DNA from 3 places in the Microbacterium arborescens genome. Region 3 is predicted to be linked to each of the others. Evidence: predicted binding sites of a transcription regulator. Region 3 holds the regulator's gene; each other region holds the start of a gene.
What was found. The regulator LexA, encoded in region 3, represses DNA repair genes until DNA is damaged. The targets are predictions, from matches to a motif close to TCGAACANNTGTTCGA.
Positions count from the first base shown of each region.

Region 1: a site for LexA is predicted at 4,164-4,179, ahead of QUC20_RS13510 (HNH endonuclease signature motif containing protein). Genes of this name have one in related genera too.
Region 2: a site for LexA is predicted at 5,348-5,363, ahead of QUC20_RS09375 (HNH endonuclease signature motif containing protein). Genes of this name have one in related genera too.

Region 1 is NZ_CP128474.1:2,866,815-2,874,319, reverse strand. Features, by position in the region: gene QUC20_RS13525 (SulP family inorganic anion transporter) at 1-1,296, shown strand, start outside; gene QUC20_RS13520 (sigma-70 family RNA polymerase sigma factor) at 1,337-3,319, opposite strand; gene QUC20_RS13515 (hypothetical protein) at 3,343-3,648, opposite strand; gene QUC20_RS13510 (HNH endonuclease signature motif containing protein) at 4,214-5,614, shown strand; gene QUC20_RS13505 (helix-turn-helix transcriptional regulator) at 5,852-7,312, shown strand; gene QUC20_RS13500 (DUF7882 family protein) at 7,377-7,505, shown strand, end outside.
Region 2 is NZ_CP128474.1:1,963,958-1,971,462, reverse strand. Features, by position in the region: gene QUC20_RS09395 (HAD-IC family P-type ATPase) at 1-699, shown strand, start outside; gene QUC20_RS09390 (FMN-binding protein) at 787-1,272, shown strand; gene QUC20_RS09385 (FAD:protein FMN transferase) at 1,269-2,141, shown strand; gene QUC20_RS09380 (FAD-dependent oxidoreductase) at 2,138-3,685, shown strand; gene QUC20_RS09375 (HNH endonuclease signature motif containing protein) at 3,970-5,313, opposite strand; gene QUC20_RS09370 (hypothetical protein) at 5,478-5,915, opposite strand; gene QUC20_RS09365 (sensor histidine kinase) at 5,912-7,504, opposite strand; gene QUC20_RS09360 (response regulator transcription factor) at 7,501-7,505, opposite strand, start outside.
Region 3 is NZ_CP128474.1:1,074,524-1,082,028, forward strand. Features, by position in the region: gene QUC20_RS05030 (dipeptidyl-peptidase 5) at 1-1,551, opposite strand, end outside; gene lexA (transcriptional repressor LexA) at 1,619-2,284, opposite strand; gene QUC20_RS05040 (LysM peptidoglycan-binding domain-containing protein) at 2,541-2,900, shown strand; gene QUC20_RS05045 (histidinol-phosphate transaminase) at 2,972-4,057, shown strand; gene hisB (imidazoleglycerol-phosphate dehydratase HisB) at 4,054-4,659, shown strand; gene hisH (imidazole glycerol phosphate synthase subunit HisH) at 4,656-5,333, shown strand; gene priA (bifunctional 1-(5-phosphoribosyl)-5-((5-phosphoribosylamino)methylideneamino)imidazole-4-carboxamide isomerase/phosphoribosylanthranilate isomerase PriA) at 5,390-6,136, shown strand; gene QUC20_RS05065 (SseB family protein) at 6,120-6,902, shown strand; gene QUC20_RS05070 (DUF1844 domain-containing protein) at 6,943-7,347, opposite strand.

The sequences.
Region 1 (7,505 bases), 1.6 Mb from region 3:
GGCCGTCCGGCGATGATCACGGCCGCGACCGGTGCGATCGCCCTCGTCATCGCGCCGGTGGCGCGTGACCACGGCGTCGACTACCTCATCGCCACCGTCCTGCTCGGCGGCGCGATCCAGATCGTGCTGGCGGTGCTCGGCGTCGCGAAGCTCATGCGATTCATTCCGCGCTCGGTGATGGTGGGCTTCGTCAACGCGCTCGCGATCCTCATCTTCCTCGCGCAGCTTCCTCAGCTCTTCGGCGACGGCATCCCGTGGCTCGTCTGGCCGCTCGTCGCCGCGGGGCTCGTCATCCTCGTCGTGTTGCCGCGGCTGACGAAGGTGATCCCGGCGCCGCTCGTCACGATCGTGCTGCTCACCGCGGCGGTCGTGGCGTTCGGCTGGCAGGTGCCGACGGTCGGCGACCAGGGGGAGCTGCCGTCGAGCCTGCCCGCGCTCTTCGTGCCCGACGTTCCGCTGACGCTCGACACGCTGCGCATCATCGCTCCTTATGCGCTCGCGATGGCGGTCGTGGGGCTGCTCGAATCGCTCATGACGGCCAAGCTCGTCGACGACATCACCGACACCCGCTCGCGCAAGACCCGCGAGGCGCTCGGACAGGGGGCCGCGAACATCCTCTCCGGCGCGTTCGGCGGCATGGGCGGGTGCGCCATGATCGGCCAGACGATGATCAACGTGAAGGCGTCGGGGGCGCGCACGCGCATCTCGACCTTCCTCGCCGGTGTCTTCCTCCTGATCCTCGTGCTCGTCCTGGGCGACGTCGTCGCGATCATGCCGATGGCTGCGCTCGTGGCGGTCATGATCATGGTCACGGTGGCGACCTTCGACTGGCACAGCATCCGGCCCGCGACCCTCCGGCGGATGCCGAAGAGCGAGACAGCCGTCATGGTCATCACGGTCGTCGCCACGGTGTGGACCCACAACCTCGCCGTCGGCGTCATCCTCGGCGTCATCGCTGCGATGGTGATGTTCGCCCGACGCGTCGCGCATTTCGTGACGGTCACCCGAACTCTCGCCTCGGCCGGTGACGAGCCGGTGGCGCGTTACGAGGTCGACGGTGAACTCTTCTTCGCGTCGAGCAACGACCTGACCACGCAGTTCGCCTACGCCGACGACCCCGCGCGCATCATCATCGACATGAGCCGGTCGCACGTCTGGGACGCCTCGACGGTGGCCGCGCTCGACGCTGTCGTGAACAAGTACGAGCGGCACGGCAAGACCGTGACGATCGAGGGTCTCAACGCCACGGCATCCGCTCTGCACGGACGCCTCACCGGCAACGTCGGCGCGTCCTGATCGAGCGGGCCGGGGTGCGGAATCCGGTCGCGGCCGCCGATCAGAACGTGGTGAACGACACGAACGACGGCGGACCGAAGCGGCCCGTGGCGGGATCGATGTATCGCACCGCGAGCGTCACCGGGCCGGGTGCCGGCACCATGTATCGCGACACGAAGGTCCCGTCGGCGTCGAGGCGCATCAGGTCGTCGCGCCAAGGTGCGGCGTCGTCGACACGGGCGCGCTGGACCACCAGGTTCGGCTGACCCGTCACGCCGATGTCGAACCCGGATGCCGGCACCGACGAGCTCGCGAGGGGAGCGGTGAACGTCGGTGGCGGCGACACCGTCACAGCGGCGGGCGGGCAGAGCGACGAGAGCTGCCCGTCGACGCGCTGCCGTGCCGACAGCGCATGCCGGCCCGGGGGCAGGTAGGCCGCGGCATCCGTCTGGTCGCGTCCGCCCGAGAGGTCGGATGCCGTCCACGCGCCGTCGGCGTCTGCCTCGGTGCGGGCCCAGACCGTGCCGTTCTCGTCGATGACCTCGACGACCGCGCCGGGGGTCGCCGTGCCCGAGATCAGCGGGTAGACGCTCGGCCCGGCGCTGCTGTCGACCGTCATCGTCGGCGCGGCGGGCGCGGTGACGACGGGCGGCTGCGAGGTGCCGGGAGTCGGGGTGGGGTTCGGCGTCGGGGTGGGGGTCGGGGTGTGCTCCGAGGTGCCGGTATCGACGGGAGAGTTCGGTGAAGCCGTAGCGTCTGCCTGCGGTCGAGGCGAGCTCGGGACCGAGGGAGCGTTCGGCGCGGGGATGAGGCGAGGGCTGGGCGCAGAGCGCTCGTGCGCGTCAGGGGTCGCGTCGTGCGGCGGCTGCGCAGGCGGTTCGGCGACCGGGGGCGCCTCGGAGGTCGGGCTCTCAGACACAGCGCCGGCCGCGCGCGCGTCGGACGATGTGCGGTGCGGGTGCGGCTCTGACCCGGTCGCCCGCGGGGGAGCAGTCGTCGGTTCGGTGAGCGGCAGGGTGACGGCGATCGCCGTTCCCGCCGCGGCGACGGCAGCGACGACGACGAACAGGGGACGACGCCATCCCGACCGCGTGGCGGATCGTGCGGCTCGTCGTGAGGTCGGTGCGCCCGTGGTGGTGCCGCGCGGGGTGCTGGTGGTGATGCCGGCGCCGGTGCCGCCGGTCGCGCCCGTCGCACCTGCGGGGCCGAGGGCGAAGGTCGCGACCTGCGCAGCACCCGACTGCGTCCACGCCGTGTACGACGCGGCAGCCGGGATGCCGACCACGAGGGGAACGAGCACGAGCGCCAGCCGCGATGAGACGTCGCGTGCCTCGACCCAGGCGAGCGCGCATCCCTCGCACGTCGAGAGGTGCTGCTCGACGCGCCGCGTGTCGCGCCGCGACAGGCCCGATCGCGAATGCGCCCCGAGCAGTTCGAGGGTCTCGCGGCACTCCTCGTTGTCGGCGCGGCGGAGCTGCGCCGACACCCACGCATCGCGGAAACCGCGCCGTGCGCGCACGACAAGAGCGGATGCCGCGTTCGGGGCGAGACCGAGCAGCGGTGCGAACTGGCGCGGCTTCAGACCGTCGACCTCGCTGTACCAGAGGGCTTCCTGCCAGCGGGTGGGGAGGGTCGCGAACGCCGACGCGACAGCGCTCGAGTCGAAGCCCGCGATCGTCGACCATTCGGCGTCGGGAGCCGTCTCGTCGGCGGCATCCTCCAGGTCGGTGGCGTACACCTGCTGCTGCTGCGCGCCCCACTTGTGGGCGACGTTGCGGACCGACGTCAACAGGTACGGTCGGAACCCCATCGAAGGCCCGCCACCGCGCCGGATGGCGGACAGGATGCGGGCGAACGCCTCAGCGACGACATCATCGGGATCGAGCGACGAGTATGCGCGAGCGACGGCGTGAGCGGCGGCCGAGTGGCGCAGCCAGAGCTCGCCGTAGGCGCGTTCATCATGATTCCGGGCGCGCTCGACGAGCTCGTCATCGGACGCTGCGGCGGTCGGTGTGCGCGGCTCGTTGTCGTCGGAAGACGCCAACCTCAAGCGGTGCGGCGCCGTCGTCATCGCGACATGTGGGGGTAGGCGGACGGTCCGGCACCCAGCCGGGCGAGCGGGTCGGATCGTTCGGCATCGCCGATCGCCTCGACGTTGCGCAGATGACGGGTGAGAGTCGCGTAGACCTCGGGTGAGAAGCCGTCGCAGGCGAGAGTGGCGATCACCGCGTCGCCGCGCGACTTGTCGGTGATGAGAATGAGGCGGGCAGTGGCGCTGTCGTCGTCCGCAACGCGCGACGAGCACACGAACCCGACATCGCGGCGATGCCACGAGTGTTCGCGGGTGCTCGACCAACCCCAAGTGACCCGCACGGTCGCGCCGCTGATCTCGACCGTGGCCGGGCGGATCGCTCCGGCAGGAGTGCTGCTTCGGCGGGTTCGTATGCGACCGATCGGACACGCGGCTGACCGGAAGGTGATCGTGCTCAGACATGCCGCGGACGGGGTCCGGGGATAGTGGTGCGTAGGGGTGTGGGGCTGGTCGGGGGAGTGGTTCAGCTGGTGCCGGCGGTTGCGGGCGCCGGTGCGGGCGCGGTCGCCGGCGCGTCGGAAGGAGGGCCGGGTCCGGGTCCGGCTTCTCGTCGCCGGAGGCGCCGGGAGCGTGTTCGTCGCAGCGTGCATGCTGATGAGACACCGGCGATGGCGAATCGTGACGCGAAAAGGCGGAATTCCTTGCCGGGCGAGATCGGGTGCGGGGTGGGTTTCGCGGGGTGGGGGTCGCGGGGTGGGGGTCGCGGGATGGTGGTCGCGGGATGGTGAGGGTGGGATGGCGCCCTGGTGGGACCATTGGTTCCTCCCCACGTGGCGCCGTTCGCTGACTTTTGTGATCGAACAGAGATTCGATCGCGATGTCGTACCTCGCTGCCACAATGGGAACATGGCAGCGAACTACGGGAGCGGCGAGGTGCGATGCGGTGACTCCGCGCCCCCACAGGTGCTCGCGTTCGCGAGGTACGCGGAAGCGCTCGATCTCTCGCATGCCGCGGATGTTGCGCGGATGCGTGCGTTGGCTGACCTGGGCAGGTCGGCGTTGCGGGAGGCCCGGCGCGATGGGGTGCGGGGCATGGCGTCCGACATGGAACTGCGGTCGGTCGCGGCTGAAGCTGCCGGGATGGCGCGGTTGACCGACCGCCGGTTGCAGGGCGAGATCGACCACGCGATGACCGTCATCGATGACTACCCGGCTGTGTTCGCGGCGTGGGTGGAGCGGCGGATCGAACGCGGACACGTCGATGTGGTCGTGAAGGCCGGGGCGGGGCTGCCGGACGAGGTGCGCGGTGAGTTCGCGGAGGCTGCGATCGGCGTGTGCGAGCGGGATGTGCCCTCACGCGTACGGGGCGCGCTGGACGCGTTGGCGGCGCGGGTGCACCCGCGATCGTTCACGGAGCGGCACACGGCTGCGGCGGCGGAGCGGTGCGTGCGGGTGTTCCACGGGACCGACGGGATGTCGAACCTCGTCGCCAACCTGCCCACCGTCATCGCTGCGGGGATGCTTGACCGGCTGACGCAGATGGGACAGTCGGTGAAGGACGCCCGGGCGGAGGGTGCGGATGCTGCGGGGGCTGGCGGTTCGGGCGCGGATGCCGCGGGCGGTGCGGGTTCGGAGGTTGTGCCGGATGCGAGGACGATGGATCAGCTGCGGGCTGACATCCTCGGCGACCTCGTCCTCAGCGGAGCACCCGTGGTCGATCCGACCTACGGGACAGACCGGGCCGGTGGGCTCGGGGCGATCCGCGCACGCGTCCAGGTCGCCGTCACCGCGCAGACCCTGACCGGCGACGACGAGCACCCGGCCGAGGCCGTGGGCGCCGGGTTGATCGATGCCGACACCGCCCGCCAGCTCGCCGCGCAGGTCTCCGAATGGGATCGATTGTTCATCGACCCGATCACCCGCACCCCGGTTGAGATCGACACGTACCGGCCCACCGTCGCGATGAAGAAGCTCCTCACCGCCCGAGACCAGCACTGCCGGTTCCCCGGATGCCGCAGAGCCGCGATCCGGTGCGAACTCGACCACACCATCGACTACGCCCTCGGCGGGCACACCCACCTCCACAACCTCGCCCACCTGTGCCAGCGGCACCATTCGATGAAGCAATTCACGAGATGGGACGTGCGGCAGATCGGCGGCGGGGTCCTCGAATGGACCTCGCCCCTGGGGCGGGTCTACCGCGAAGACGTACCGACGCCGGCCGTGTGCTTCACCACCGGCACGGTGGACCCGCCACCGGATGGCCGGACCGGCGGAGCGCCGTCGCACGAACCACCACCCTTCTGACCGTGGGGTTCGGCGTTGTCCCGTGGGGTTCGGCACTGCCCCTCGGGGTTCGGCGTGGCCCCTGGGCCGGCGTTGTCCCTGGGGAGTATCGGCCGGCGGTGCTCTCCGTTCGCACGTGAGCATTCGCGGGCCGCGAAGCGATCTCGTGAAGTCGCGTCACGATGCGGGCCTCGCGGCGTCCCTCATATGACGATGCGACGACCGCATCGCGTGATCCAGACACTCCGGAGACCCATCGTGACGATCGAGCGCCGCGCCATCCCGCATCCCAGCCGCACCCACGAGCTGCGGGCCACCGCGCATCGCGTCGTCGCGGGCAGTCTGCCCGGCGCCCGGCCCGGGCGACCCACCCAGGTCGACCTGGCGCGGCTGCGCACGCTCGACGTCGGCGCGACGCCGCAACTGTGGACCGAGTCGAACGTGCACCTGCTCGAAGGGATGCTCATCGCCCGCGTGCGACTCGACGACCTCGACGGCGCGCTCGCCCTCGTCGACGGCCACTTCACCGAGGGGCGTCTGCGGGCCCGCGCCGTGCTGGGGCTCGATGCGCTGGGATCGCTGTTCGCGGCGGTGGCCGAGGTGTACGCGGCGGCAGGACGCCCGCGCGATGCCGGCCTCTACGCATCGCGAGCGCTCACCTTCGCCGACAGCCACGCCGTGCGTTACCGCGCCGCGGCCGTGCAGACCCTGGTCTTCGCGGTGAACGGCGAGTTCGACGCCGCGGCGAGATCCCGCAATATGTGCGCCGAGCTGGGGCGCGCGAACCGCTGGAACGTCGCCGACACCGACTACGCCCTCGCCCTCGCCGACATCCTTCTCGCGGTCGGCGCGTTCGACGCGGCCCGCGTCTCGCGCGCTGCCGCAGCGCTACGGTCGCGCGCTCCCCGCGACCCCTACGCGCAGCACGCGGCCGCGACGGCGGACGCCCTCGCCCACGTCATCGTCGGCGACCTCACCGCTGGTGTCGCCGGCCTGCGAACGGCGCTCGGCGGCGCCTGGTCGCATCTCAGCCACCGGCTGATCCGTGAGCTCGCGCTCTCCGCCCTCGCGGACGCCACCCTGGCCCAAGGTGCTGCCCGCCGAGCGCTGTCCCTGCTCGACGGCCCCACGTCAACACCGAGCCACACCGTGTGCTTCGAGGCGCAGCGCGCGGCCGCCCACCTCGCGCTCGGCGACGAACGCGCCGCACTCGATGCCACCGACGTTTGCCTCGCGCTCGGCGCGGAGCACTGCCCGCGCACCCTCGCCATCGTCCTGGTGCGCCGCGCCGTGGCGCGAGACCGCCTCGAGCAGCCCGACGCCGCCGACGCCCTGTTCGACGAGGCCTGCGGCCTCGCCCTGCACACCGGCGACCTCATCGCGCCGTTCGTCACGATCCCGCACGCGCAGCTCGCCCCGTTGGAGAACCGACTCCGCGACCGGCGCCCCGATCTCGCCGCACGCATCAGCGCGGCCATCGAGCCCCTGCGGCTTCGCGACTCCCGCCCGCCGAGGCAGGCTCTTCCCGCGCTCACCCCCCGCGAACGATCCGTGGCCATGGCGCTGCGCGACGACAAGACGTACGCCGGACTCGCGCACCAGTTCACCGTCTCGATCAACACGATCAAGTCGCAGCTGCGCTCGCTCTACGCCAAGTTGGGCGTCTCGAGCCGCAGCGAGGCGGTCAGCATGCTCGAACGGCACGGGTTCTTCTTCTGAGCCCGGCCCACGCCGGATGATAGCCGCCGCCCCCGCGCGCCCCACCGCCACCTAAGCTTTGCCCGTGGGCAGATTCTTCTACGACAACGCGGCCAACTTCGTCGAGATCGACGATCGGGCGCTCGCGCACCTCCGGCTGGTCCTGATGACCAAGCTGCGGCGCGGCGAACCGCTGATGTTCGAGACGACCTCG
Region 2 (7,505 bases), 890 kb from region 3:
GACGACAACTTCGCCACGATCCGTTCGGCTATCCGCGAGGGGCGTCGGATCTATGACAACCTGCGGAAGTCGATCGTGTTCCTGCTGCCCACGAACGGTGCGCAGTCGCTCGTGATCCTCGTCGCCGTCGTCTTCGGATTGGCGCTGCCCCTGTCTCCGGTGCAGGTGCTGTGGGTCAACATGGTCACCGCGGTGACCCTCTCGCTCGCGCTCGCGTACGAGCCGGCGGAGCCGGGAATCATGTCGCGACCGCCACGATCGAGCGGGGGGTCGATCATCTCACTGCGCGAGCTCATGTTCGTCCTGGTGGTGTCGGTGCTGATCGGCGGCGCGACGCTCGCGGCGTTCGCGATCGTCCGTGCCACGGGCGCCGATCTCGACGTCGCCCGAACGGTGTCGGTGTCCGTCCTCGCCCTGGGGCAGCTGGCGTTCCTGCTCAACTGTCGCTTCCTGACCAGGTCGAGTGTGAACCGCGATGTCCTGCGGGGCAACCGGGTGATCTGGTGGTCGGCTGCCGCGCTCATCGGGTTGCAGCTCGTATACACGTACGTGCCGTTCATGAACACGCTGTTCGACTCCCGTCCCTTGTCTGTGCAGGCATGGCTGCTGCCGCTCGGTTTCGCCGTCGCGATCTTCTTCGCGGTGGAGGGCCTGAAGGCGCTCTGGCGCGAGCCTGCACGACTCGATGCAAACGCATAGGAATAACAGAGGGGACCCATGGCGGCAGGCCGCTAGCGTGAGATCAGCCCGCCTCCCCCCGGAGGGGCACGACACAGGAGGACCCCCATGATCCGAGCCACTGCCGTACCCCGTTCGCTCCGTGTGACCGCCGCCGCGGCATCCGTCGCCGGCCTCGCCCTTCTCGCCGGGTGCGCGGGTCAGGCCGATGCCGAACAGCCCGGTTCGGGTGGAGCGGCCTCGTCCGACGCGACGCCCGCGGCGGGCTCGACCGGTTCGGCGGGCTCGACCGGCGGAACCTACACCGACGGCACGTACACCGCCGAGGGCACCTACCAGACCCCGGAGGGCCCCGAGACGATCACCGTGCAGCTGACGATCGCGTCCGACGCCGTGACCGCGGTGGAGGTCACAGGTGAGCCGACCCGCCGTGAGAGCAAGCAGTACCAGTCGCAGTTCATCGGCGGCATCTCGGATGCCGTCGTCGGCAAGAGCCTCGACGAGGTGAAGGTCGACCGGGTCGCGGGCTCGTCCCTCACAAGCGGTGGCTTCAACGCGGCGGTCGAGGAGATCCGCACCTACGCGGCAGCATGATGGCCGCGGCTGCCGGCTCCGGACGGTGGGAGTTCGACGCCATCGGGACCGTGTGGTGCATCGAGAGCGAAGCGCCCCTGGGCGATGCCGAGCGCGCGGCGGTCATGTCGGTGGTCGATGCGTTCGACCGTGACTGGTCGCGGTTCCGCGACGACTCGACCGTGAGCCGACTGGCCGCGGGCGGGTCGGTGGTCGCGCCGCCCGACGCGGTGGACATGCTCGCGCTCTACGGCGCGTTGGCCGATGCCACGGACGGTGCGGTGAACCCCCTCGTCGGTGACGTGCTCGCGCGGCGCGGCTACGACGCGTCGTACTCGATGCGCGACGGCGGTGCCTCCGCCGCGGTGGCGCAGTGGCGCGATGTCGTCGAGCTCTCCGATGACCGACTCACGCTTCATCGCCCGGCGACGGTCGATGTGGGCGCGGTGGGCAAAGGCCGCCTCGTCGATCTCGTGCTGGCGGAGCTGCGACAGCGGACGGCCGGCTGGCTCGTCGTCGACGCGAGCGGCGACCTGGCGGTCGACGGGGTGCGTCAGCGCGTCGCCCTCGAGCACCCCTACGACGCTTCTCGGGCGGTGGGGGTGTGGGCTCTGGATGCCGGGGCGCTGTGCGCGTCGGCGACCAACCGCCGTGCGTGGGGCGACGGTCTGCACCACGTGCTCGACGCCCGCACGGGTGAGCCGGTGCGGGAGTATGCGGCGACGTGGGCGGTCGCCGCCGACGCGATGACGGCGGATGCCGTCGCCACAGCCCTCTTCTTCGACGGCGGTCCGCGATTCGCGGAGCGCAGCAGAGCGTCGTGGGTGCGGATGCGCACCGACGGGGCCGTCGAATGGTCACCTCACTGCGAAGCGGAGTTGTTCGTATGACATCCCTGACGGCCCTTCGGAACCGAGCTGTCGGTGCACTCGGCCGCGTGTCGATGTACCGGTTCGTGCTCGTCGCGCTCTCGGTGCTCGCGGTCATCGCGTTCGTGTTGACACTGGCGGGGCAGATCGCGGGCGATCCGCTCGCGCTGCCGGTCTCGCTCGTTGTGCTGGCCGCCGCGATCATCGTCGTGGATGCCGTGGCGCAGCGCCTGCTCGGCCGTACATGGCGCATCGAGTCGGCGGTCATCACCGCTCTGATCCTGTTCTTCGTTCTGCGACCGACGCTCGAGCCGGCGGGACTGGCCGGGCTCGCGATCGCCGGAGCGGTCGCCTCGGCATCGAAGTACCTGCTCGCGTGGCGCGGTCGTCACATCTTCAACCCGGCCGCCGCCGGTGCGACGGTGCTCACCGTGCTGAGTATCCCGTTCCCCGACCTGGGAGCGTCGGCCTGGTGGGTCGGCACGCCCGTTCTGGCGGTGCCGGTCGTCGTGCTCGGCGGCCTGGTGGTGGTGCGGACCGAGAAGGTGCGGGTCGTGGCCGTCTTCCTCGTCGTCGCGGTCGCTGTCGCGTTCGTGCGCACGATCGTGCAGTATGCGCAGGTCTCGCTCCCGGTCGATGCGACGGTCATCGGGCAGGTGCTGTGGTCGTCGCCGTTCCTCTTCCTCGGCGCGTTCATGCTGTCGGAGCCGTTGACGCTCCCGCCCCGTCGGCGGCAGCAGTACGCGGTCGCCGCGCTCGTGGGGGCTCTTGCCGGGTGGCCCATCCTGATCGGCGACGTGAGTCTCGGGCAGGAGCGCGCGCTGCTGATCGGCAACCTGCTCGCCTTCTTCTTCGCCTACCGCGCCGCGGTGCGGTTGACCTTCGTGGAGCGCAGGGCGCTGACGCCGTCGGTTCGCGAGCTCACGTTCCGGGCTCATCGCGGCTTCCGATTCCGCCCGGGACAGTACCTCGAGCTCGAGGTCCCGCACCGCCGACCAGATGCGCGGGGCACACGGCGAGAGTTCTCGATCGTCTCGGCGCCTGCGGAGCTGCCGGAGGTTCGGATCGCGATCCGTGAGGGTTCTCAGTCGAGCTACAAGAAGGCCCTCGCGGTCGTGGAGCCCGGCCGGGATCTTCCTGTCACGGGTGTCTGGGGCGACTTCGTGCTGCCGGCGCGGACGGACGCGAAGGTCGTGCTGGTGGCTGCGGGGATCGGCGTGACGCCCTTCGTGTCGCAGCTGCGTGAGATGCGCCTGGCTGGAGAGCGTCGCGACGTCGTCATGATCTACGTCGCATCGGATGCCGAGGAGCTGGCATTCCGCGACGACATCATTGCTGCGGGCATCCCGGTGATGGTGGTGACGCGTGATGAGCCTCGGAACCTTCCGGATCATTGGCGCTGGACCGGGGGAGAGCGGCTGAGCGCCGCCTCGCTGGCCGGTCTCGTCCCGGATCTCGGCGATCGGCATGCCTTCATCTCCGGCCCACCTCGGCTCATCGCCGAACTGGCTCCCGCGCTGTCGAAGGCCCGATCGCTCACGACCGACGCCTTCGCCGGATACTGAGACGGTCCCTCGCTGCGGGTCGTCGACTGACGGCCGAGGCGCGGCGTCGACGTGCGGTGGTGAGGTGCTGTGTCAGTGCCGACGCTCGGGTTGGCACGGGCAGTTCTCGTTGCGTAACACTCCGGCTTCCCGTGCGAAAGCGGCTCGGGCTGATAGGCGTTGCGTGATCGATTTCATCCCGCGCATCTCGTCTTCATGCGTGCGGGCGTGCGGGCGTGCGGGCGAGCGCGCGGGCGAGCGAGCGAGCGAGCACCAGCCCACGCCGAGCGCGGGGCGGGCGGGGATCAGAAGGGTGGCGGTTCGCCCGGTGGCGGGTCGGCCGTGTCGGTCGTGTCGGTGGTGAAGCAGACGGCGGGCACGGGTATGTCTTCGCGGTAGACCCGTCCGAGGGGTGAGGTCCATTCCAGGACCCCGCCGCCGAGCTGCCGCACTTCCCACCGGGTGAATTGCTTCATCGAGTGGTGTCTCTGGCAGAGGTGGGCGAGGTTGAGGAGGTGGGTGTGGCCACCGAGGGCGTAATCGACGGTGTGGTCGAGCTCACACCTGATCGCGGCCCTGCGGCATCCGGGGAACCGGCAGTGCTGGTCACGAGCGGTGAGGAGCTTCTTCATCGCCAGGGTGGGTCGGTAGGTGTCGATCTCGACCGGGGTGCGGGTGACCGGGTCGATGAAGAGCCGGTCCCACTCGGAGACCTGTCCCGCGAGCTCACGCGCCGTGTCGGCGTCGATCGGTCCGGCACCGACCGCGTCGGCGGGGTGCTCGTCACGGCCCACCAGGGTCTCCGCCGTGACGGTGACCTGCACGCGTGCGCGGATCGCGCCGAGCCCGCCGGTCCGGTCGGCCCCGTAGGTCGGGTCGACCACGGGCGTGCCGCCGAGGACGAGGTCGCTGAGGATGTCAGCACGCAGCTGATCCATCGTCCGGGCGTCAGGTGCAGCATCGGCCTCCACCGCATCACCGCGACCACCCACGTCCCGGGCATCCTTGACGGCTTGTCCCATCTGGGTGAGCCGGTCGAGCATCCCCACCGCGATCACGGTCGGTACGGTCGCGATGACATCGGACATTCCGTCCGCCCCGTGCAGGACCCTTACGCACCGCCCCGCGGCGGCGTCTCGGTGCCGGTCGGTGAATGTGCGGTCGTGGAGCCGTTCTGCCAGGGCTCGCAGGGCGGGTGTGACCCGGGTGGCGATGTCCTGCTCGCAGACGGCGATCGCGGCGGCCTCGAACTCTTCCCCCACCTCGCCGGGCAGCCCGGTTGCCGCTTTCACGACCACGTCGACGTGGTCGCGGGTGATTCGCCGTTGCTCCCATGCCGCGAACACGGCCGGGTAGTCATCGACGATCGTCAACGCGTGGTCGATGTCGGCCTGCAGTCGCCGGTCGCTGCGCCGCGCCAACCCCGCCGCTTCTGCCGCGACCGACCGCAGCTCCATGTCCGACGCCATCCCGCGCACCCCGTCACGGCGCGCCTCGCGAAGCGCCGACCGACCCAGCTCGGCGAGAGCCCGCACCGACGCGACATCCGCGTGATGCACCAGCGCCAACGTCTCGGTGTACGCCGCGATCGCTCGGGCGTGCGGCGAGACGACGCCCCCACCCGGCCCACCACCTGCGTTGGCTGACATGTTCCCATTGTGACAGCCAGATCCGACATACACATCGAACAAAGATGCGAAGAATGAAACTCGCCCAGGCCACCGTGTGGGGAGGAACCGCCGGGCCAGCTCATCGGCACAGCCCTGAGAACGAGCGCCCTCTCGAGTTGAGACCGCGTCTCCCGCCCCCGACGCTACGGGCGGTGGGCAGCCCGCCGCTGCGCGATAATGCGAACGACGTCATCGCTGAAGTTGCACACGGACCGCACCTCAGCCTCGAGACCATCCGTCGGCGTCACATCCGCCCCCGCAGGTCGCCCCGCGGCCACCCCCGAGCGCAGGCGCGCCTCCAGGTGCCGCTTCGCGACGCCTCGATCGACATCGGCGGGCACCTCGAACACCAGAACGTCGAAGTCGCGCTCGGCGTACCTGTCCACCGTGGCGCGCACGCGCCCGAGCTGCGGATCGTCGTTCTCGAGGTGCAGGTGCGCACGCAGCGCCGGCTCGTACGCGGTGGCCCCGACGTACGCGATGTCGCCCGTCTCGATGTCGAGCCACACGTACACCCACGAGCCGGACGGTTGAACGCGACCGTGCCGGATCGCCACGACCCGCGTTTCGGTATGCGTCATCGCGACCCCTCGCCATCGGGATCACCGGCAGGAGCGGCGCCCGCCCCCGCCTCACCGTCCGCGCCTGCCCCCGCGCCCGTCCCAGGATCAGACGGTCGCGCGGTCAGCCGGAGCTCGAACGTGGTCGAGCCGGGCTCGCTCTGCACCGTGAGTGATCCGCCGTGTGCCGCCACGATGGCGCGGGCGATCGAGAGGCCGAGGCCTGTGCCGCCGGTTTGGCGTGCCCGCGAGCTGTCGCCGCGCGAGAAACGCTCGAAGATGTGATCGGCGACGGCGGGGTCGATGCCGGGGCCGTCGTCGTGCACCGAGAGGACCGCCGTACCGTCGGTGACGCGCACTGCCGTGGTGACGGTGGTGCCGGCTGGGGTGTGGACGCGCGCATTGGCGAGGAGATTCGCGACGACCTGCGTGATGCGGGTGGCGTCCGCCGCGACGACGACCGGTTCATCGCCGACATCCAGGCGCCACTCGTGATCCTGGCCTGCCGCTCGGGCGTCGGCCACCGCGTCGATGGCGAGGGCCGTGAGGTCGACCGTTCCGTAGACGAGCTCCTGTCCTTCGTCGAGCCGAGCGAGAAGGAGCAGATCCTCGACGAGGCTCGTCATGCGCAGCGACTGCGCCTGGATGCGTTCGAGCGCGGCGGTCGTGGTCTCTTCGACGCCCGGCACACCTTGACGCATCGCGCGGAGCGAGAGCTCGGAGTATCCACGGATCGAGGCGAGGGGCGTGCGAAGCTCATGACTCGCGTCGGCGACGAACGATCGCATGCGCTCTTCGTTGCGCTGGCGGGCGACGAGGGACGCATCGACATGATCGAGGAGGGTGTTCAGTGCTGCTCCGACGCGGCCGATCTCATCGTGGTCGTCGGTCTCCTCCTCGGGTACGCGCTCGCTGATGGAGACGGCTCCCTGCGCAAGGGGGAGCGACGCGACCCGGGTCGCGGTGTCAGCGACGACGCGCAACGGCCGGAGCGAGCGCTGAATGACAACCGCGATCGCCGCGCTGAGGAGGAGAAGGCCACCGACGGTCACGATCGTGATCGTGGTGACGACGGTTGCGACAGTCCCGTCGACCTGAGCGAGCGGAAGAGCGCCCAGCCCGGTGATGTCGCCGGCTGTGAATGACACGACGCGGAACGCGCCGAGGTCGCCGATCTCGATCGTCGCCGGAAGGGCGCTGAGGTCCGTCGAAGCGAGATCGTTCAGCTCCGCGGCGGTGAGGTCGCGCACTCCCTCGTCGCCGTCGAAGGTCGCACCGGTGATCGGACCGCGCGGGTCCTGCACCAGCAGTGTGTATCCGTAAGGGAGACCCGTCGTGCCGGCGATCGTCTCCTCTGCGGAACGCACACGCACGACGTACCCGCTGCTGTCGAAGAGTTTGAGTCCGCGCGTGAGCGATTCGGCGTTGGTGGTGACGGTTGAGACCAGCACCGTGCCGATCGTCGTGGCGAGACCGACCGCGCTCGAGATCAGCGTCAGCGCGACGACGCCGACCACGGTCAGCATCAACCGGGTCTGCAGCGTCCACCGCTTGCGCGGCCGACGGTCCGTACGCTCGCGCACCGCGTTGCGGTCGGGGGCGGAGGTCACT
Region 3 (7,505 bases):
CAAGGCGCGTGCGTCGCCGACGCCGTACCGCGAGACGCCGGCACCGAACACGTCGGTTCCGACCAGCGCCGCGAGCACGGTCCAGCCGCCCGCGGAGCCGCCCTCGATCGCGAGACGTGACGGGTCGGCGAGTCCGTCGGCGGCGAGCCCTCGGGCAGCGGTCGCGACATCGTCGACGTCCACGACGCCCCACTGGCCCTTCAGTCGTTCGCGGTACGAGCGGCCGTAGCCCGTCGAGCCGCCGTAGTTGACGTCGAGCACGCCGATGCCGCGACTGGTGAAGTAGGCCACCTTGCTGTCCGCCGTACCGCCCACATGCGAGGTCGGACCGCCGTGTACCCACACGAGGTACGGTGGCAGCTCATCGGTCGGCGCTTCGACGTCGGGATTGGTCGGCGGGTAGGCGAAGGCGTGCACGGGGCCGTGCGGGCCTTCGGTCGTCAGCTGACGGGCGTGCGGAATCCATGCCGCATCGACATCGGGAGCGCCGCCGCGCACCGCGGTCGCCTCGCCGCTGTCCAGATCGACGATCCACAGCCCCGTCGCGCCCGGCATCGTGCCGCTGACGAGGGCGCTGCTGCCCGCGACATCCTCGATCTGCAGCCGCGCTGTGGCGGGTACCGGGAGCGGGACGGCGCCACCGTCGCGGTCGATGACGACGAGCTGATCCGATCCGTGCGTGCGGACGGCGACGACGCGGCCGTCATCGAGCGGCGCGTACCAGCGGGTTCCCAGCACCCACAGCCCGCCGCCTGTGTCAGCGTCGGCGGGGGAGATCGGGGCCGGGTTCGCGTCGGCGTCGGGGTCGACGCGGTAGAGGTTCCAGCGCCCGGTCGGCTCGTCGACGACGACGAGCTGGCCATCGGGGGTCCATTCCGGCTGAAGCGCGGCCGTGCTGCCACCGGCGACGTCACGGACCCGGTGCGGGGCGCGGAGGTCGACGACGCGGATGCGGGTGCGGTCCCAGGGCATGTCCGGGTGGTCCCAGGCCACCCAGGCGAGGTGCGAGCCATCGGGTGAGAGGGCGGGCTGGGCGACGAAGTCGCTGCCGCCCGCGAGCTCGGTCACGCCCGAAGCGTGGGCGCCCGTAGCGCCGTCGATGCGCACGATGTGGCGTTCGGGAGTGCCCTCTGAGCGTTCGCGTTCGCGCACCGCGAGCAGGACGCCGCGCTGCCAGCGAAGCCCGCCGTAGTGCGTGCCGCTCTCGTCGGGGGTGAGCGCCTCGGGCTCGCCGCCGGGGCGGAGGCGACGGATGCGCTGGTCGGACTTGTCGACGAAGAACAGATCGCCGTCATCGGAGACCGCCCACGCACCTCCGCCGTACTCGTGGACGCGTGACCGGGCGTTCCAGGGGGCGGGAAGGACGACCTCGACCTCGCCGTCGCCTCGGCGGCGCACGACGGCGACGCGGCCGCCCTCGTCGGGCAGCGACTCGCCCCACCAGACCTCATCGCCGACGAAGCCGGCGCCGTCGAGGCGCAGTGACGACGAGCTCGCCCACGATGCGGTCAGGGGAGAAGGCCAGGAACCGTAGGGCAGTTGCTGCGACATACCGCCACGCTACGCGAGCCGCGGCACCCCGCGGCGAGATGACGGGAGGTGCGCGGCGGCGCGCGGGTCAGACGGCGCGGAGGACGGCGACCACCTTGCCGAGGAGCGTCGCGTCGTCGCCGAGGATCGGCTCGAAGGCGGAGTTGCGGGGGAGGAGCCAGGTGTGACCGTCGCGCTGACGGAGTGTCTTCACGGTCGCCTCGCCGTCGAGCATCGCGGCGACGATCTCTCCGTTGTCGGCTGTCGCCTGTGCGCGCACGACGACCCAGTCGCCGTCGCAGATGGCCGCATCGATCATCGAGTCGCCGACGACCTTGAGCATGAAGAGCTCTCCCTTGCCGACGAGCTGGCGTGGCAGCGGGAAGATCTCCTCGACCTGCTGGTCGGCGGTGATCGGGACCCCGGCCGCGATCCGGCCCACGAGAGGGACCAGGGCGGCGTCGCCGAGAGCGGGCGCCGCATCGGCCGGGTTCTCACCGGCCGTGCCGGGGAGGTCGATCAGGACCTCCATCGCCCGGGTCTTGCCGGGGTCGCGGCGGAGGTAGCCGCTGAGCTCGAGCTGGTTCAGCTGGTGGGTGACGCTCGAGAGCGACTTGAGGCCGACCGCGTCGCCGATCTCGCGCATGCTCGGCGGATAGCCGTTGCGGGCGATCGCGTGCTGGATCACCTCGAGGATCGCGAGCTGCTTGTCGCTCAGATTCTTGCGTCGTCGCGTCTGCGGCTTCTCGCTCATACCGCCGGTCTCCTGTCGTCACGCCCCGTCCCCGACCCGATGTCGGAGGTTCGTGGTGGGCTCTCGCTGTCGAAAAGGTAGCCCGATACGACGGCGACATCACGGAACGCTCCGCGTGTCTCTTCGATCGGTCTCCGATTTCGGTGGGTGGTTGACACCACACAATATCGAAGATACGTTCGGAACCGAAGTTCGCACCCGTCTCTCCCGGCCGAGAGGCGAGGGCGAATCTTCCTACCGCTCCCGAGGAGATGTCATGACCACGATCGATGCCCGCTTCGCACCGGCCCCCCGTACCCGCCTGCGTATGACGCGCCGCGGACGCCGCGTCGTTGCGACGATCGCCGCCCTCCCGGCGGTCGTCGCCATCACTGCGGTCGCACTCTCCGGCGGTGGCGCGCTCGCCTCGAACGACGCAGGGGCGCCCGCGGGCTCGTTCACGACCGTCACCGTGATGTCGGGGGAGTCCCTCTGGTCGATCGCCGAAGAGGTCGCCCCCGCGGCCGACCCCCGCGACGTCGTCGACGCGATCGTCCGACTCAACGCGCTCGGCTCGGGTCAGCTCGAGGCCGGCCAGACGCTGGCCATCCCGCTCGAGTACACGGGCGCCAGCTGACGAGCTGCTGCGCGCGGTGAGTCCGCCGAGTTCGGTCACTCGACGACGCGCTGCGGCCTAGCATGGGTGGGATGAGCCCGAGTCTGGATGATCTGCCCCTCAGAGACGATCTGAGAGGCCTCACCCCGTACGGTGCCCCTCAGGCGCCGCTCCCGGTCGCGCTGAACGTCAACGAGAACACGCATCCGGTTCCCGAAGAGGTCGCCGACGACATCCTGGATGCCGTCGCCCGTGCCCTGCGAGATGTCAACCGCTATCCCGATCGAGAGTTCACCCACCTGCGCGAGTCCTTCGCCGAGTACCTGGGCCACGGTCTCACGGCGGATCGGATCTGGGCTGCGAACGGATCGAACGAGGTGCTGCAGCACCTGCTCCAGGCCTTCGGCGGACCGGGCCGCACCGCGATGGGCTTCGGCCCCACCTACTCGATGTACCCGCTGCTGACGCGCGCGACCGGCGCGCAGTACGTCGCGGGGACGCGTGCGCCCGACTTCACGCTCGACGCCGCTTCCGCCGCAGCGCAGGTCGCCGATCTGCGGCCCGACGTCGTCTTCCTCTGCGCCCCGAACAACCCGACCGGCACACCTCTCGGTCTCGACGTCATCGAGGCTGTCTACGACGCGACCGACGGCATCGTGATCGTCGACGAGGCCTACCAGGAGTTCGCGCCGCGCGAGAGCTCTTCCGCTCTGACGCTTCTCGGAGGTCGCGAACGGCTCGTCGTGTCGCGCACGATGAGCAAGGCGTTCGCGTTCGCCGGCGCGCGCGTGGGCTACCTCGCGGCCGACGCCACGCTGATCGACGCCCTGCGTCTCGTGCGCCTGCCGTACCACCTGAGCGGTCTGACGCAGGCGGCGGCGACCGCTGCGCTGTCGCACTCGTCGACGATGCTGCGCATGGTCGACGAGATCGTCGCGCAGCGAGACCGGATGTCGGCGACGCTCGACGCACTCGGCTACCGCGCCTACGAGAGCTGGACGAACTTCGTCCTGTTCGACGGCGTCGACGATCCGCAGCGCACGTGGCAGGCGCTGTACGACCGCGGCATCCTCGTGCGCGACGTGGGCATCCCGCGCAGTCTGCGTGTCAGCGCCGGTACGGAAGACGAGACGACCGCCTTCCTCGAGGCACTGGCCTCGATAGACTCGGAGGCATGACCAGCCCCCGAACGGCCAGCATCCGTCGCGCCACGAGCGAGTCGAGCGTCGAGCTCGAGCTCGACCTCGACGGCACCGGGAGCAGCACGATCGAGACGACCGTGCCGTTCTTCGACCACCTGCTGACGGCGTTCGCGAAGCACTCGCTCACCGACCTCACCGTGCGCGCGACGGGCGACACGCACATCGACGCGCACCACACGGTCGAGGACGTCGCGATCGTGCTGGGGCAGGCGCTGCGTTCCGCCCTGGGCGACAAGTCGGGCATCTCCCGCTACGGTGACGCGCTCGTTCCGCTCGACGAAGCGCTCGCGCAGGCCGTCGTCGACATCTCGGGGCGCCCCTATCTCGTCCACACGGGCGAGCCCGAGGGCTACGAATACCACCTCATCGGCGGACACTTCACCGGGTCGCTCGTGCGGCACACGTTCGAGGCCATCGCGTTCAACGCCGGCCTGACGATGCACGTCACGGTGCTGGGCGGGCGCGACCCCCACCACATCGCGGAGGCGGAGTACAAGGCGTTCGCGCGCGCGTTCCGACAGGCCAAGGCGCTCGATCCGCTCGTACACGGCATCCCCAGCACGAAGGGCGCCCTATGACCGAGGGCGACGCGACCGGGGCCGACGCGACCGGGAGGGCGCCGCTCGTCGCTGTGCTCGACTACGGGTCGGGCAACGTCCACTCGGCGGTGAAGGCTCTGTCGGCCGCAGGTGCCGACGCCCGCCTGACGTCGGATCGCGGCCTGATCCGCGACGCCGACGGGCTCCTGGTGCCGGGAGTCGGTGCGTTCAGCGCCGTCATGTCGGCCCTCCGATCGAGCCGCGGTGACGAGATCATCGAGCGCCGTCTGGCCGGCGGTCGTCCGGTCCTGGGTATCTGCGTCGGGATGCAGATCATGTTCGGCAACGGCGTCGAGCGCGGTGACGACACCCCGGGCCTCGGGCAGTGGCCGGGCACCGTCACCGAGCTGCAGGCACCCGTGCTGCCCCACATGGGCTGGAACACCGTGCGAGCAGGGGCGGGGTCGACTCTGTTCGACGGACTGGAGGACGAACGGTTCTACTTCGTCCACTCGTATGGCGCACAGGACTGGACGCTCGAAGTCATGAAGCCGTTCGCCGAGCCCGTGCTGACGTGGTGCGACTACGGCAGACCGTTCCTCGCGGCGGTCGAGAACGGGCCGCTCTCGGCCACGCAGTTCCACCCCGAGAAGTCGGGCGCAGCCGGCATCCGACTCCTCGCCAATTGGATCGGCGCCCTGCCGCGCCACTAGTCTCCCTCTGGTGCGTTCGCATGGACGAGCGCGCATCCCGACACCTCTGGAATGTGATGAACGACTTCGCGTCCACCCCCGAACTGATCCTCCTGCCCGCCGTCGACGTCGCCGACGGGAAGGCCGTGCGCCTCACCCAGGGTGAGGCCGGCAGCGAGACGACCTACGGCGATCCCGTCGATGCCGCCCTCGCCTGGGCCAAGCAGGGCGCGCAGTGGATCCATCTCGTCGATCTCGACGCAGCCTTCGGCCGAGGCAACAACACCTCCGTGCTCCGCAAGGTCATCAAGCAGGTCAAGGGCGTGCAGATCGAGCTGTCGGGCGGCATCCGCGACGACGCGACGCTCGAGGCCGCGCTCGAGAGCGGGGCGACGCGCATCAACCTCGGCACCGCCGCGCTCGAGAACCCGGAGTGGGCCGCCGACGTCATCGGACGCTACGGCGACGCGATCGCGGTCGGACTCGACGTCCGCGGCACGACGCTCGCCGCGCGCGGCTGGACGCGCGACGGCGGCGACCTGTGGGACGTTCTCGAGCGGCTCGAGGACGCCGGCTGCAGCCGCTACGTCGTCACCGATGTGACGAAGGACGGCACGCTGCAGGGGCCGAACATCGAGCTGCTGCGCGAGATCACCTCCCGCACGCCGAAGCCGGTCGTCGCATCGGGCGGCATCTCGAGCCTCGACGACATCGCCGCGCTGCGCGAGCTCGTGCCGCTCGGGGTCGAGGGCGCGATCGTCGGCAAGGCTCTCTATGCTGGCGCTTTCACGCTGGCCGAGGCGCTGGATGTCGCCGGAGACTGACGACGGCTGCGGCCATGCGGCCGATTCGGCTGGGGTCCCCTGGGAGGGGCGCAGCTTCGAGTCGAACCCGCACGCCGGTGACGACGGCTCCGCCGATCCCGCTCTGCTCGCCGCCCTCGAGGCGTTCCGCGCCGGCACGGGCGATGCGGTCGCGGTCGTCGAGGCGTATCGCGCTGCGCGCCTGCTGATCCCGCTCGTCCCCGAGAAGGGCGACGACGGAGTCGGGCCCGCGGGATTGCGCGTCGACAAGACGCAGGAGCTGTCGATCGTCACGGTCGCCGCCCCCGATGGTCGTCGGGTGCTGCCGGTGTTCACCTCGGTCGCGGCGCTGGGGCGGTGGGATGCCGTTGCCCGACCGGTCCCGGCCGACGGTGTGCGCACGGCGATGGCCGCGGCGTCCGACGACACCGATCTGATCGTGATCGATCCGGGCTCCGAGACGGAGTTCGTGCTGCGGCGACCTGCCGTCTGGGCGATCGGGCAGGGCTTGGCCTGGGAGCCGGCTCCCACCTCGCCCGAGGTCTTCACCGCTCTTCAGGCGAGCATCGGGGGCGAGCTCGCGGTGCTCGACCTGTCGGTCGCGGCGGGGGATCCCGACGCACGGATGCGCGGCCCCGAGCTGATCGTCCGGCTTCATCTCATCGACGGACTGGATGCCGCCGAACTCGACGCCGTGCTGTCGCGACTGGCGTCGCGATGGGCCGCCGACGACCGCATCGCGGTGCTCGTCGACTCGCTGACCGTCAAGCTCGTCCGAGCCTCCTGACGGAGGTTCCGGGCCCGGGGTGACCGAGCCCGAAGCGGCCTCAGTTGACGGGGCCGGTGAACTTCTCGCCGGGGCCCTTGCCGATCGGGTCGGGGATCGTGGATGCCTCGCGGAAGGCGAGCTGCAGCGAGCGCAGGCCGTCACGCAGCGACCGTGCGTGCATGTCGCTGATCTCGGGGGCACCGGCGGTGATGAGGCCGGCGAGGGCATTGATGAGCTTCCGCGCCTCGTCGAGGTCGAGCTGCGTGGCGGGGTCGTCGGCGAGTCCGACCTTGACCGCGGCTGCGCTCATGAGATGCACGGCGGCGGTCGTGATGACCTCGACGGCGGGAACGTCGGCGATGTCGCGGGTGGCTGCCGAGGCGGCGCGCTCCTGCTCCTCCCACCGCTGGCGACGAGCCTCGTCGTCGGTGAAAGTGATGTTGTCGGCGGGGTTCGTGTCCACGTGTCGCTCTCTGCTAGACTGTGCGGGCACCGGAGTGTTCTACTCCGGATCGAAAGAGGATCACATCCCACCCGCGCTTGCCGTTCCAGGCTACCGGGTCATGCACTCCGCTCCGTCCGTTTCACCGCGGCCGGAGTAGCCAGGGTGCGGAACACGAA